Regions from separate parts of the Bacillus sp. TL12 genome, predicted to be linked through region 3. Evidence: predicted binding sites of a transcription regulator. Region 3 holds the regulator's gene; each other region holds the start of a gene.
What was found. Region 3 encodes Rex, which represses fermentation and respiration genes when NADH is low (regulators of the CRP and FNR family bind a similar motif). Its sites were predicted from a motif close to TTGTGAAATATTTCACAA; they were not measured.
Positions count from the first base shown of each region.

Region 1: a site for Rex is predicted at 2,050-2,067, ahead of LOK41_RS02755 (nitrate reductase subunit alpha). Genes of this name have one in related genera too.
Region 2: a site for Rex is predicted at 1,865-1,882, ahead of adhE (bifunctional acetaldehyde-CoA/alcohol dehydrogenase). Genes of this name have one in related genera too.
Region 4: a site for Rex is predicted at 2,241-2,258, ahead of nirB (nitrite reductase large subunit NirB). Genes of this name have one in related genera too.

Region 1 covers NZ_JAJJBY010000002.1:154,274-158,372, reverse strand. Annotated here, with positions in the region: gene LOK41_RS02765 (NAD(P)H-dependent oxidoreductase) at 113-784, shown strand; gene LOK41_RS02760 (Crp/Fnr family transcriptional regulator) at 952-1,644, shown strand; gene LOK41_RS02755 (nitrate reductase subunit alpha) at 2,133-4,099, shown strand, end outside.
Region 2 covers NZ_JAJJBY010000001.1:239,052-243,150, reverse strand. Annotated here, with positions in the region: gene LOK41_RS01355 (O-acetylserine dependent cystathionine beta-synthase) at 1-682, shown strand, start outside; gene LOK41_RS01350 (bifunctional cystathionine gamma-lyase/homocysteine desulfhydrase) at 685-1,818, shown strand; gene adhE (bifunctional acetaldehyde-CoA/alcohol dehydrogenase) at 2,080-4,099, shown strand, end outside.
Region 3 covers NZ_JAJJBY010000051.1:3,165-7,263, forward strand. Annotated here, with positions in the region: gene LOK41_RS25295 (ABC transporter ATP-binding protein) at 1-1,842, opposite strand, end outside; gene LOK41_RS25300 (redox-sensing transcriptional repressor Rex) at 2,027-2,656, shown strand; gene LOK41_RS25305 (YdiK family protein) at 2,682-2,876, opposite strand; gene LOK41_RS25310 (CPBP family intramembrane glutamic endopeptidase) at 2,879-3,622, opposite strand; gene groES (co-chaperone GroES) at 4,054-4,099, shown strand, end outside.
Region 4 covers NZ_JAJJBY010000017.1:42,854-46,952, forward strand. Annotated here, with positions in the region: gene LOK41_RS16550 (TatD family hydrolase) at 1-570, opposite strand, end outside; gene LOK41_RS16555 (hypothetical protein) at 943-1,113, shown strand; gene LOK41_RS16560 (YxeA family protein) at 1,649-2,005, opposite strand; gene nirB (nitrite reductase large subunit NirB) at 2,277-4,099, shown strand, end outside.

The DNA.
Region 1 (4,099 bases), on a different contig from region 3:
GATACTATATGCTAAAAATGTGCGTACTTACATCTTTTATTTTACTATTGTAGAATCAATTTTGTAATCAACTTACTATAAAAAAGCAAATTATTAAAAGGTGGTTGTTTAAATGAAACATACAAAAGAAGAAATTTTAAAAGCGTATCAATTTAGACATGCATGTAAAGAATTTGATGTAAATAAAAAAATCTCTGATGAAGATTTTCATTTTATTTTAGAAACTGGCCGACTTTCTCCAAGTTCATTTGGTTTTGAACCTTGGAAATTTGTTGTGATTCAAAATCAAGATATTCGTAACAAGCTTCTTCCTGTATCTTGGGGGGCTCAAAAACAATTACCAACAGCAAGCCACTTTGTCGTTATATTAGCTCGTAAAAAAGAAGAGATGATTTATAACTCATCCTATATTTCTAACTTTATGAAAAATATTCAACAACTTCCTGAAGAAGTTATAACAATGAAACGCGGTTTTTATAAAGAATTTCAAGAGTCTGATTTCCAATTATTAGAAAGTGATCGTACCATGTTTGATTGGGCTTCTAAACAAACTTATATTGCTCTTGGCAATATGATGACTGCCGCTGCTCAAATCGGGATTGATTCTTGCCCAATTGAAGGGTTTCATCAAGAAAAAGTAGATGCGATTTTAAAAGAAGAAGGAATTATTTCAGATGATACATTTGGTGTGTCTGTTTTAGTTGCTTTTGGCTATCGCGCAGAAGAACCAAAACGTGATAAAACTCGTCAAACAATGGATATGGTTGTGGAATGGATTAAGTAATGTAAAAGAGTGTCTACAAAAGACACTCTTTTTTTAAGTATGAAATGTGCGCTTGTTCACAGCTAAGCACGAACTTATAACCTATAATAAAAAGATATTTCTTGCATTTACACCATGTTTACATCCACAATAAGAAGTAGACTGCTTTTAAAAGAAAGGTGATTGCTGTGACAAACCGTACGGCATTATCAGAAGATTTAAAGGAATTGCTTGCATCTGTTGAATATAAAATGCAGATTAATAAAGGAAGTTATATTTTCCAAGAAGGTGTGGAGGCAAAAGAACTCTATATTGTTCGCTCTGGAAAAGTGCAGATTAGTAAAATTAGTGCTGATGGACAGGAGTTAACGCTTCGCATTTGTTCAACGCATGATATCATCGGAGAATTAACATTATTTACGGACAATGCAAAGTATTTATTAAATGCGAAATGCCTTGAAAATGTTGAGGTTGGCGTAATTAAACGAGATGCTTTAGAGAAGACATTGCTTGAAAAACCAGCCCTTGCCTTTGAATTTATGAAATGGATTAGTGAGCATTTAAGAAGAATGCAAACGAAATTCCGTGATTTAGTGTTACATGGTAAAAAAGGTGCTCTTTATTCGACTCTTATTCGTATGACGAATAGTTATGGCGTATTAAAAGAAAACGGAATCCTTATCGATCTACCTCTAACAAATCAAGAGCTTGCGAATTTCTGTGCAACCTCACGTGAAAGTGTCAACCGTATGTTAAATGATTTAAAAAAACAAGGAATTATTTCTATTCATAAAGGAAAAATCACGATTCATAATTTGCAATTTTTAAAGTGCGAAATTGCTTGTGAAGATTGTCCTGCCTCTGTTTGTAGTATTGAGTAGCCTCTCTATTTGAGATGCTACTCTTTTTTCTTTCTCCTTTACTCTACAAAAAAGAATCGCTCTTCGATGTGAGAAATGTCACAACTTCCCAAAAAATGTTATAAAGTGAAACTTTAATCAGTGGGGTTTTCTTCATCCCCCACTGATTATTAGCCCTCACCAATCGGGCTTTTACGGGCAGCCCTACCCCCACCTAACTTCTTTAGAAAAACGGAAGCGGCTCGCTCAGAATCGCAGGACGTTGGAGCCCCCGACGACAGAGAGGCGCTTTTTGCCTCGTCCGAGGGGGTGAAACGACCGGAGATTCTAGCCGCTAGAGCTGGACATTGCTTTCGCTGAATTTTGAGGTGAGGATCTTGCTGCCCGTTAATGCGGGATAAATCTGAATCTTGACAATCTGTTGAACTGTGATAGATATCACATCTCTATTTGATGCGCTCTCTTATATTGAAAGTAAGCAAGAGAGACGTAATAAAGGAGTGAACAGTATGAAAAAGAAACCTTCAGCATTAATGAAACGTTTAAAATATTTTTCTCCAATAGATCGCTATAACAACAATCATACACAAGAAACGTATGAAGATCGCGAATGGGAAAACGTGTATAGAAAACGCTGGCAACACGATAAAGTCATTCGTTCTACACACGGTGTAAACTGTACTGGTTCTTGTAGCTGGAACATCTACGTAAAGGATGGAATTGTAACTTGGGAAGGCCAAGAGTTAAACTATCCATCAACCGGCCCTGATATGCCAGACTTTGAACCACGAGGATGTCCGCGCGGAGCAAGTTTTTCTTGGTACATTTATAGTCCACTTCGCGTGAAATATCCATATGTACGTGGTGTACTTTGGAATATGTGGCAAGAAGAACTTCAAAACCACAAATCACCGCTAGACGCTTGGAAAAGTATCGTGGAAAATCCTGAAAAAGCACGTGCTTATAAAGGGGCACGTGGTAAAGGCGGATTCATTAGAGCAAATTGGGATGAAGTGTTACAACTTGTGTCTGCTTCTCTACTTTATACGGTAATCAAATATGGCCCAGACCGAAATGTTGGCTTCTCACCAATTCCAGCCATGTCGATGTTAAGCCATGCCGCTGGTAGCCGCTTTATGCAACTCATGGGCGGACCGATGCTTAGTTTCTATGATTGGTACGCTGACCTGCCACCAGCTTCTCCGCAAATTTGGGGTGATCAAACAGATGTTCCAGAAAGTAGTGACTGGTATAACTCTGGTTACATTATGACATGGGGTTCAAACGTACCAATGACAAGAACACCAGATGCTCACTTCTTAGCAGAGGTGCGTTATAAAGGAACGAAAGTTGTTTCCGTAAGCCCTGACTTTGCTGAGTCTACAAAATTTGCTGATGACTGGATTAGCGTAAAACAAGGTACAGACGGAGCTCTTGCAATGGCAATGGGGCACGTCATCTTACAAGAATTTTACGTGGATCAACAAGTAGAATACTTCACAAATTATGCAAAGCAATATACTGACTTCCCGTTCTTTGTCACATTAAAACAACAAGGAGACCAATTTGTTGCAGATCGTTTCTTAAACGCCAGTGATATTGGCCGTGAAACAAAGCTCGGTGAATGGAAACCTGTTCTTTGGAACGATAACACGAACGATTTCGCAACACCTCATGGCACAATGGGGTCACGATGGGATAACGAAAAGAAATGGAACTTACGTTTAGAAGATGAACAAACAGGCGAAAAAATCGATCCACGCCTTTCCTTACTTGGTATGGAAGATGCGGTTGAAACTGTACAAATTCCGTACTTCTCTGATGATGGAAACAAAGTATTAGAACGCACAATTCCAGTGAAAAAAATCAAAACAGAAGATGGCGACATTTTCGTTACAACTGTATACGACTTAACGTTAGCAAACTACGGTGTTAACCGTGGACTTGGCGGGCAAGAACCGAAAGACTTCAATGATGATATGCCATTTACACCAGCATGGCAAGAAAAAATGACCGGCGTAAAACGAGAACTCATTATTCAAATTGCTCGTGAGTTTGCACAAAATGCGGTTGATACAAATGGCCGCTCGATGATTATTGTCGGCGCTGGTATTAACCATTGGTTTAACTCTGATACGATTTACCGCGCAGTTCTAAATCTTGTTCTTCTCGTTGGAGCGCAAGGTGTAAACGGCGGGGGCTGGGCACATTATGTTGGGCAAGAGAAACTACGTCCAGCAGAAGGTTGGCAAACGATCGCAATGGCAAAAGACTGGCAAGGTCCACCGAAACTACAAAACGGTACATCTTTCTTCTATTTCGTAACGGATCAGTGGCGCTATGAAGATACACCAGTTGGGCACCTAGCATCACCAGTTGTCGGCAACTCACGCTATCAACATCACGGTGATTACAATGTATTAGCTGCTCGCCTTGGCTGGCTCCCTTCTTATCCAACATTTGAGAAAAACGGAAT
Region 2 (4,099 bases), on a different contig from region 3:
CGCTGCACAAGAGCATGATTTACGCGTTATTGTTTGTGTACCAGAGAAATTTAGTATTGAGAAACAAGAGCTCATGAAAGCACTTGGTGCAACGGTTGTGCATACACCTACTGAACAAGGGATGACGGGTGCAATTGCGAAGGCAAAAGAATTAGTAAAAGAAATTCCAAACTCATACTCTCCAAGCCAATTTGCAAATGAAGCAAATCCACGTGCCTATTTCAAAACATTAGGACCTGAGCTGTGGGAAGCGCTAGATGGAGAGATTAACATATTTGTGGCAGGTGCAGGTACTGGCGGTACATTTATGGGAACTGCGTCTTATTTAAAAGAACAAAACCGTGAGATTAAAACGGTGATTGTAGAACCGGAAGGATCTATTTTAAATGGTGGTGAAGCAGGTTCACATGAAACAGAAGGAATCGGTCTGGAATTCATTCCGCCATTTTTAAAGCCATCATATTTTGATGCAATTCATACTATTTCTGATCGAAATGCATTTAGACGTGTGAAAGAGTTAGCGCAGAAAGAAGGACTTCTTGTAGGTAGTTCCTCGGGAGCGGCATTTCATGCAAGCTTATTAGAGGCTGAAAAGGCAAAACCAGGTACAAACATTGTAACGATTTTTCCAGATAGCAGTGAGCGTTACTTAAGTAAAGATATATACAAAGGGTGGGAATAAAAATGAGAGCAAAAACAAAGTTAATTCATGGCATTCGCATAGGAGAACCTTCAACTGGATCTGTAAACGTACCAATTTATCAAACAAGTACGTATAGACAAAAAGCGGTTGGTAAACACCAAGGATACGAATATTCACGCACAGGAAATCCAACACGTGCAGCATTAGAAGAAATGATTGCAGTACTAGAAAATGGTCATGCGGGATTTGCATTTGGATCAGGGATGGCTGCTATTACAGCAACGATTATGTTATTCTCAAAAGGAGATCATGTCATTTTAACAGATGACGTATACGGCGGAACATATCGCGTGATTACAAAAGTATTGAATCGCTTCGGCATTGAGCATACATTTGTTGATACAACGAACTTAGACGAAGTAGCAGAAGCAGTTCGTCCGAATACGAAAGCAATTTACGTAGAAACACCAACAAATCCACTATTAAAAATTACAGATATTAAGCAAATTTCCACATTTGCAAAAGAGAAAGGTTTACTAACAATTATTGATAACACATTCATGACGCCTTACTGGCAGTCACCAATTTCTTTAGGAGCAGATATTGTGCTTCATAGTGCAACGAAATATTTAGGGGGACATAGCGACGTTGTTGCCGGACTAGTTGTTGTTAATAGCGCGCAATTAGCAGAAGATCTTCATTTCGTTCAAAATTCAACAGGTGGCATTCTTGGACCACAAGACAGCTTCTTATTACTTCGTGGTTTAAAAACATTAGGAATTCGTATGGAAGAACATGAAACAAATTCACGCGCGATTGCTGAGTTTTTAAACAATCATCCAAAAGTAAATAAAGTATATTATCCAGGTCTTGAATCTCATCCGAATCATGCATTAGCAAAAGAACAAGCTGGTGGATATGGTGCAATTATTTCATTTGATGTAGATAGTGAAGAAACGTTAAATAAAGTACTTGAGAAATTGCAATACTTTACACTAGCTGAAAGTTTAGGAGCAGTAGAAAGTTTAATTTCTATTCCATCTCAAATGACACACGCATCGATTCCAGCAGATCGCCGTAAAGAGTTAGGAATTACAGATACATTAATTCGTATTTCTGTTGGTATTGAAGACGGTGAAGATTTAATTGAAGATTTAGCACAAGCATTGGCATAATGGAAGGAGCACTGCTGAAGACGGCAGTGCTTGTTCTTAAATTAATTTGTGAAATATTTCACAAATTAGACACACACAATGAGAAATATTTCGTGTATAGTAAAATCATGAAACGAGATGCTTCACATATAAACTTGTGAAAAGTTTCACAAACAATGGGATTCATGTAGGGAAAGTAACTCTATTTTTTTACGTTAATAGGGACTTATTAAGACCTTTATGGCTAAATTAAGTCCCTATAGCAGAATAGGAGGAATTTACATGGTAGTCAAAGAGAAAGTTGTAAATGAAATGCACGAAGTAACAGAAATGATTGATACGTTGGTAAAGAACGGTCAGAGGGCTTTACAAGCATTAGAAGATTTTACACAAGAACAAATTGACAACATTGTACATGAAATGGCACTTGCGGGTGTAGATCAACATATGCCACTTGCAAAAATGGCTGTTGAGGAAACGGGCCGCGGTGTATATGAAGATAAATGTATCAAAAATATTTTTGCGACTGAATACATTTGGCATAGTATGAAAAAAGATAAAACAGTAGGAATCATTCATGAAGATCCTCATGAAGAAATCATAGAAATTGCAGAACCAGTCGGTGTAGTTGCTGGGGTAACACCAGTCACGAATCCAACTTCGACAACGATGTTTAAAGCGTTAATCGCAATGAAAACAAGAAATCCAATTATTTTCGCGTTTCATCCATCGGCGCAAAACTGTTCGGTCGCAGCAGCCAAAACGTTACGTGATGCAGCAGTGAAGGCAGGTGCACCGAAGAATTGTGTGCAATGGATCGAAAAACCGTCTGTTGAGGCGACAAAACAATTAATGAATCATGAAGGTGTTGCGCTTGTTTTAGCAACTGGAGGCGCAGGAATGGTGAAATCAGCGTATTCTACTGGTAAGCCGGCCCTAGGTGTAGGACCAGGAAACGTACCTTGTTATATAGAGAAATCGGCACATGTGAAGCGTGCTGTAAATGATTTAATTTTATCAAAGACATTTGATAACGGTATGATTTGTGCTTCTGAACAAGCAATCATTGTAGACAAAGAAATTTACAATGATGTGAAAGATGAAATGATAGCAAATAATTGTTATTTTGTGACAGAAGATGAGCGGAGAAAATTAGAGAAGCTTGTGATTAATGAAAATACATGTGCAGTCAATAGTGATATCGTCGGAAAATCAGCATATTACATTGCAGCATTAGTCGGAATTACAGTGCCAGAAGATACAAAAATGCTCGTTGCTGAAATTAAAGGTGTAGGTGCTGATTATCCACTATCTCGTGAAAAATTAAGTCCTGTACTAGCGTGTATAAAAGCAAATTCACTTGAAGACGGATTTACATATTGCGAGGGAATGCTAAACTTAGGTGGTTTAGGACATTCAGCGGTTATTCATTCTACAAATAAAGAAGTGCAAAAACAATTTGGTTTACGTATGAAAGCATGCCGCCTTATTGTAAACGCACCTTCATCACAAGGTGGAATAGGTGATATATATAATGCATTTATTCCATCATTAACGCTTGGATGCGGGTCATATGGGAAGAATTCTGTTTCTCAAAACGTAACGGCAACACATCTATTGAATATAAAAAGACTTGCAAGTAGAAAAAAGAATATGCAGTGGTTCAAATTACCACCCAAAATCTATTTTGAAAAGCATGCGACAGGATATTTAGCAAATATGCCGAATATTTCACGCGCATTTATTGTAACGGACCCTGGGATGGTTGAGCATGGTTATGTCGATACAGTAACTCATTATTTTCGCAAACATACAAATGATGTGAAGGTAGAAGTATACTTTGAAGTAGAGCCAGATCCATCAGATGAAACGGTATTTAAAGGTGCCGAAATGATGAGAAGCTTCAAGCCGGATGTGATTATTGCCTTAGGCGGTGGATCCGCAATGGATGCAGCAAAAGGAATGTGGCTCTTTTATGAGCATCCAGAAACAACATTCTTTGGCATTAAGCAAAAGTTTTTAGATATAAGAAAGCGGACATGTAAGTATCCGAAACTTGGGAATAAAGCGCAATTTGTTGCGATTCCAACAACATCAGGAACAGGTTCAGAAGTGACACCATTTGCGGTTATTACAGATAAAAAGAATAATATCAAATACCCGTTAGCTGACTACGAGTTAACACCAGATGTAGCAATTGTTGATCCACAATTTGTTATGACGGTACCACCTCATGTAACAGCAGATACTGGTATGGATGTATTAACACATGCCATTGAAGCATACGTTTCTATTATGGCAA
Region 3 (4,099 bases):
TCTTTCATAATCAGCGTATACTTCAGGAAGGCATAGTTCCTCTTCTAATTTTGCAATTTCCTCTTCCAACGTTACAATGTTTTGTTCGATTTCTTCAATTTTTCGGGCACGCTGACGCTCCTGTTTTTTACGCTCTTTTTCTTCAAGATAATTTAATTTCTCTTGAGCAATAGTTTTTTGGACTGGTGCATCTTCTTCTTGTTTTTCAAACTCAGCACGTTCAATCATTTCATTTTTCTTTTCAATATAGTAGTCATAATCACCTAAATATTCTTGTGCACCAGCTGTCGATAACTCAACAACTGTAGTTGTGACACGGTTAATAAAATAGCGATCATGCGAAACGAATAAAAGAGTTCCTGGATAATCAATTAAGGCATTCTCTAGAATTTCCTTACTATTTAAATCAAGGTGGTTTGTTGGCTCATCGAGAATGAGTAGGTTTGATTTTTGCATCATTAATTTCGCTAGAGCTAATCGAGCTTTTTGACCACCACTTAGAGAAGATACAGGCTTTAATACATCATCCCCTGTGAATAAAAAGTTACCGAGTATCGTACGAATTTCTTTTTCCGGCTCTAGCGGATAATCATCCCATAATTCATTTAAAACACGCTTAGATGATGTTAAGTTTGCTTGTTCTTGATCATAATATCCAATAGATACATTTGAACCGAAAGAAACTTCACCGCTTAGTGTGTTTAATTTATTCACAATTGATTTTAATAATGTAGATTTTCCAATACCATTTGGACCGACTAATGCAACGCTATCACCACGGGTTAAGCGCATGTTTACATGTTCAATGATTGGTTCTTTGTCATATCCGATAGAAACATCTTTTACTTGTAATACGTCGTTTCCGCTTTGTTTTTCGATATCAAAGTGGAAGGATGCAGATTTAGAGTCACCTAATGGCCGAGTTAGTAATTCCATTCTGTCTAACTGCTTTTGACGACTTTGTGCACGTTTTGTTGTAGACGCACGGGCAATATTTTTTTGGACGAAGTCTTCAAGTTTCGCAATTTCCTCTTGTTGTTTCTCATAACGTTTCATTTCTTGCTCATATAGTGCAGCTTTTAAATCTAAATATTTACTGTAGTTACCAACATATCGTCTGCTTTCTTTATTAGAAATTTCATATACTTGTGTAACAAGTTTATCTAAAAAGTAGCGATCGTGGGACACGATTAAAATAGCGCCAGGATAGCCTTGTAAATATTGTTCAAGCCATGTTAATGTATCAATATCTAAGTGGTTTGTTGGCTCGTCCAAGATGAGTAAGTCTGGTTTTGTAAGCAGTAACTTCCCAAGAGCAAGTCTTGTTTTCTGTCCGCCACTTAACGTAGAAATTGTTGTTTGGTGTGTTTCCACTGGAAAACCAAGTCCACTTAAAATGGAGCGAATATCTGCTTCATATTGGTAACCGCCTTGATCTTTGTAGTCTAACTGTAGTTGATCATAATCAGCGAGTAATTTCTCGTACGTAGCAGTATTTGAAAAGTTCTCTTCCTGCCCCATTTCGTGCTCTAGCCTTCGAAGTTTCTTTTCCATTTGTTGCAGGTGAGAAAAGACAGTAAGCATTTCATCCCAAATTGTTAAGGTTGTTTCTAAGCCAGTATTTTGGGCTAAATATCCGATAGAGACATCCTTTGGTTTTATAATTTCTCCGCCATCGTGAGATAGTTCACCAGCAATTATTTTTAATAATGTAGATTTTCCAGCACCATTTCGACCAACTAGTGCAATACGATCTCTTGTTTGAACTTCCAATTTAATGTTTGCAAGAATTGTTTCAGCACCGTATAATTTTGAAAGCCCATTCACTTGTAATAAAATCAATGTTTTCACCTCAAATAATTTCTTAACTTTGCCATGTTTATATTTCTCAATCATACTAAAAATAGTGTATAGTTTAAAATAAAGAGAGAAGTCTTCTCTCTATTATACAAGGAAAGTCATAAGTGCTAAACTTATGTATTTGTTTTAAATCTGTGAACAAAGATAGGAAGAGAGGAGAGGTTACATGGATCAGCAAAAGATTCCACAGGCCACTGCCAAACGATTGCCTCTATACTATCGATTTATCCAAAACTTATCTCTTTCTGGTAAGCAACGTGTTTCATCGGCAGAATTGAGTGAAGCTGTAAAGGTAGACTCAGCAACAATTCGGAGAGATTTTTCATATTTTGGAGCGTTAGGGAAAAAGGGCTATGGATATAATGTAAATTATTTATTATCGTTCTTTCGAGAAACGCTTGATCAAGATGATATAACACGTGTAGCACTTATTGGAGTGGGTAATTTAGGGACCGCTTTCTTACATTATAATTTCACTAAAAATAATAATACAAAGATTGAAATGGCATTTGATGTTAATGAAGAGAAAGTTGGAAAAGAAATCGGAGGAATTCCTGTATATCATTTGGATGAATTAGAAGATCGTTTAACAAATGAGATACAAGTGGCAATATTAACAGTACCTGCTACCGTTGCACAAGCTGTAGCAGATCGATTGGCTGAAACAAATGTACACGGAATTTTAAATTTTACACCGGCGCGATTAAATGTGTCAGAAAATATAAGAATTCATCATATTGATTTAGCTGTAGAATTACAAACACTCGTTTATTTTTTGAAAAATTATCCACAATAAAACGCAGAGGAAATCCCTCTGCGTTTTATTGTTGCTTTTTCTTTGTAAATTTGACTAAGATAAGTCGAAGTGCCAAATTAAAATCAATTGTTGCCATAGCAGCAAACAGCAGTGTCCCAAAGTTCCAAATTGTATCTGTAACGTTCGTAATTGCGAAACGTGTGAAGACACATCCAAGAAGGAAATACAGTGCTGCCATGAACAATGGTGAGTTCCTCATATTTAAAATCCTCCGATAAATCCTTGCATTTTTTCTGCTTGTTTAATCATTTCTTGTATTTGTTCGTTACTTACTAGTACTTGAGTTATTGCGACTAATGTATTCATGGCAACGTGAGCCATAATAGGAACGATGATTCGTTTTGTTTTCACATATAGAAAAGCGAAAACAAGTCCCATGGAAGTGTATACTAACAAGTGTGTAAAATCAAAGTGAATTGCTGCGAAAACAAGCGAACTAATAATTGCCGCGATAAAGAAATTAAATCTTTTATAGAGAGTTCCAAATAAAATTTTTCTAAAGACAATCTCTTCTAAAATAGGGCCAATGATTGATATAACAATAAGAAACCATGGAGTAGCTCTTGCTATTTCCATCAAATCTTGTGTGTTTTGAGAACCAGGATTAATCCCTAATAATCGCATTTCAATATTAGCTGCAAGTATTTGAGCAAACATAGCTAAAAAGAAACCAATAAAAATCCAGCCGATTGTCGCAGGAACACTAGCTCGCTTCGTATCTAAATGTCTATCGCGAATATCGGTTCTAAGTAGCCAAAGTATAATACATAATGCAATGAAAAAGCTGATGATTGACCAGTGACCAGCCATGATTTGCATTTTTTGCTCTCGTGAAACTGCCATATTATCATATAGCCCTGTTTTGAAAAGGAGCCATATTCCAACAATTCCCGATAGTTGCATCAGAATATATGTAACTATAATCCACCAATATTGTTTTTTCAAATGGGTTAACCATCCTTTCTAACTCTAGTTTATGAGATAAGGCGAGATAACATGTAAACATCCCGCTGTGGGATACGTAATAACCGTTTGGATTATGATTTTTTTGTAAATCTTTATTTGAAAATGAAATAGATAACAGGAAAAAGCAGTGCCTATAGAGAAAATAACTTATGGCATCTTTCATATTGTAACATACGATAAGTGGAAAAGCCGATTCATATATCGCGTGCCTTCTTAATAATGGTTATAAGGGAGAATTATTTTTTAGAAAGGCGTATAGAAAAAGTTTATCTAGTAATTTGCGAAAAAATTATGATTTTTTTACTTGCAAAAGAAAATTAGATTATTTATTATTATAAGTGTGTTAGCACTCGTGGTCTTTGAGTGCTAATAAAGAAAATTTACATAGGAAAATGAGGAGGTTATTGTTCATGCTAAAGCCATTAGGTGATCGCGTTGTAATTGAGCTTGTTCAAG
Region 4 (4,099 bases), on a different contig from region 3:
TTTTCTAATTTTCTCCTTCTGTAAAACATCCGGTGTAATTGAAATGTAGTATCCGTTTTGAATCATTCGTTCCATCGTTTCTTTACGTCCCTTAAACCAATGAAAATGTGCACGTGAAATCTTATACTGCTCAAGTAAATCACATACAATGTCAGCATCTTCATAAACTGCATGTAGCACAATTGGTAAGCCATATCTTTTCGCTAAAGCCATAAATTTCTCCAATATTTCTATATAAGGCCCTATTACAATATCTTTTTTTTCTTGACGTAAATAATACGGTAAGCCCACCTCACCTATCGCAACAAGCCGTTCTACATTTTCTTCAATTAACTTATAAATTTTTCCGCATTCTTTTTTGTTAATTTCCTGCTCTGGATGAAATCCTAGTGCCGGATATACGAATGTATGTTGCTCCGCTAAAGACAGTGTTTGTTGACAAGAACGATAGTTCATGGACACCGCAATCAATCCCGCAATCTCAGTACTCCTTTTCACATCATCAATTAGTTTCATTTGCTCTTTATGCTTATATTGATCCAAATGGATATGACTATCAATCCACTTCATTTCTATCACCTCTCTTATCTATATAAATCCAATTTGATTTTCCAACATATAAATTACGGCTATGAAAAATAAAAAGAGACTTCCACTCATTTCCTCCTTCTGTTTTCACATGGCATGGGGCTAAAAAAGACACTGACCGCTTCTATCCACCGGCGGATCCTCTCTACCATTTAAAGAGAATGGTTTTATGTCGTTTCCCCAATCCTTATTTATATATTTTAATACACTGCTCCAAATTAAGGACAATAAAAACAAGAAGGGATCTCCTTCTTGTTTTCAACATCTATATATATTCATTTCCAAGCACCTAAGTCGCGTCCATAAAAACAAAAGAAGATTTCCACTCGCTTTCTCCTTTTGTTCTCACGTGGCATGGGGGCAAAAAAGGCACTGACCGCTTCTATCCAGCGCCGGACGCTCTCTTCTACCTATAAAGAATGGTTTTATGTCAGTTTTTCAATTTGTATTTATCTATATTATTTAACAATTAAATTTGTAATTATATCAAAAAGTCCAATACATATGGCAGCAACAGTAAAGTAGCTACAGAAATCTTTTATCGGAAACTTAACTACTTCTTCTTTTCGCATCCCTTTCTTCCTCCTTCTCAGTATCTCCCTAATTTCTTATCTTTTTTTTATTATGCAAAAAATATGACAAACAAGCCATCGAATTAACTTACATAAATCTTACAATGTTGTAAGGTTTAAAAAAATGGCCTCCTCTCATAAAGAGAAAAGACCTATTCAATCATTAGTTGGTTTTCAAACATTCATCATCATTTCAGACAGAAAGTTGTATGTTCAAACTTTCTAATTGTATTGTAATAGAATTCGTAAATGCGAACTATCGAACTACCTTACACGTACCTTACAGTATTGTCATGAACAATATCACTTTTAACAAATTAACTATAATTGTAAATTTCTATTTTTTAAATTTATCCCGCACTAACGGCCCGATTGGTTCAACTAATAATCAGTGGGGGATGAGGAAAACCCCCACTGATTAAAGTTTCACTTTATATATAATAAAAAACACTGTAACATACTCAATGTAACAGTGCTTTACAATAACTTTACCTCATCGACAAAAGCTTACTTCTCGCCTGCACAGGAATACTTTGAGCATCTATCTCTACAAATGATTCACCATAACGTCCTTTTGCGAAAATCTTCAAAGGTTCATCTCTCTTTAACATATGTTTTACAGTTTTCTTTATCGTTTGTTTTCTTCCTTTTTCATCGTAAGCGACAAATTCATATTCATACCAATCATTTCCAACGTGCTGACCAATACCATTTACAATCGTATAATATTCTTTCGTTTTATAAAATGGATTATATTTATCAATTACTGGTCCAAGCTTTGTTGGTAATAGTAGTATAATTGCTACTATCGCCGTAATTACAGTAGCTATTACTCTCTTTTTTATTTTTCCCCGCCTCAAGGTAGCTTCCTCCTCCACACAATTTTGTGTAGTTTTCTATAAACTTATTTTAAAGAGAATCATTTCATTCTACTATTGATTCCTATTACATTTCCCTTACATTTTTGTAAGAATCCAAGTGGAATTTTATATTATTTTTAACAATTTGTGAACCCTCCAAAACTGTGATAAACATCACACTCTCTATTTTCTAAAGGTTCTATAATAAAAATATAAAAGTTTGTTAAACATTTCACATTTAAGAGGGGAAATGAATATGAAAAAACGTTTAGTCATGATCGGGAATGGTATGGCTGGTATACGCTGTATCGAAGAAATTTTAAAGCAAGATCCAGAGCTTTATAATATTACTATTTTTGGTGATGAACCTCATCCAAACTACAACCGCATTATGTTATCTCACGTCTTACAAGGAAAAACAAACATCCAAGATATTATTATGAACGAATACAATTGGTACGAAGAAAATAACATTACCCTGTATACAAATGAAAAAGTAATGAATATTGATCGTGAGGAACAAGTCATTGTTACAGAAAAGAACCGTATTGTCATGTACGATAAGCTTATTATTGCAACAGGTTCTAGTGCTTTTATCTTACCTGTTGCAGGTTCAGAACTTCCAGGTGTAACTGGCTTTCGTACAATTGAAGATACACAATTTATGATAGATGCTGCTAAGCGATATAAAAAAGCCGTTGTAATAGGCGGTGGATTACTTGGTTTAGAAGCTGCACGAGGACTTATTGATCTCGGCATGGACGTACATGTAGTTCATTTAATGCCACACTTAATGGAACAACAACTTGATGCAAAAGCTGCTTCACTACTGCGCCAAGATTTAGAGGCACAGGGTATGAAATTTCTTATGGAAAAGAAAACTGTAAAAATTATTGGTACGGATCACGTTGAAGGAATTCAATTTGAAGATGGCAGTGTTGCAGAATGCGATTTAATTGTAATGGCTGTTGGGATACGTCCAAATACACAATTAGCTAAAGATGCTAGTTTACTTGTAAATCGCGGTATCGTTACAAATGACTATATGCAAACAGATGATGAATCCATCTATGCAGTTGGCGAATGTGCCGAGCATGACGGTATTGCCTATGGTCTTGTCGCTCCTTTATACGAACAAGGTGCCATACTGGCAAAACATATAACGAACTCACAAACAGATGGGTATACAGGTAGTATTGTTGGTACACAGCTTAAAGTTGCAGGATGCGATTTATTCTCTGCCGGACAAATTCATGAAGATGATAAAACAAAAGCGATTTCAATTTTTAATGAGTGTACACGTTCCTATAAAAAAGTATTCATTCGTGATAATAAAGTCATTGGTATTGTTTTATATGGTGACACTGCTGACGGTACACGTCTCTTTAGCATGTTGAAAAAAGAAGAAGATATACAAGAATACACACCAGCCTCTCTACTTCACAAAGCGGGTGAAGAAAGCGGACTTGATGTTGCAAGCATGAGTGCTGATGACACTGTTTGTGGGTGTAACGGTGTGACAAAAGGCGCAATTGTTCATGCCATTTTAGAGCAAGATTTAACAACTTTCGAAGAAGTAAAAGGATGCACAAAAGCTGCTGGATCATGCGGTAAATGTCGTCCACTTGTTGAACAAATTTTATCTCATACACTCGGGGATAGCTTCGATGCATCTGCGCAATCTGTTGGTATGTGCGCATGTACAACTTTATCGCGCGACGAAGTTGTCACAGCAATTCATGAGAAAGGTTTAAAATCACCAAAAGAAGTACGAAATGTCCTTGATTTCGCACATGAAGATGGCTGTTCAAAATGCCGTCCTGCATTAAACTACTATTTACGTATGGCACGCCCAGAAGAATATGCAGATGATAAATCATCCCGCTTCGTGAATGAAAGAATGAACGGTAATATTCAGCATGATGGTACATTTTCTGTTATTCCTCGTATGTACGGTGGCGTTACTACTGCAGATGATTTAATGAAGATTGCCGAAGTTGCAAAAAAATACGATGTACCGCTCGTAAAAATAACAGGTGCAAGTCGAATCGGCTTATATGGTGTTAAGAAAGAAGATTT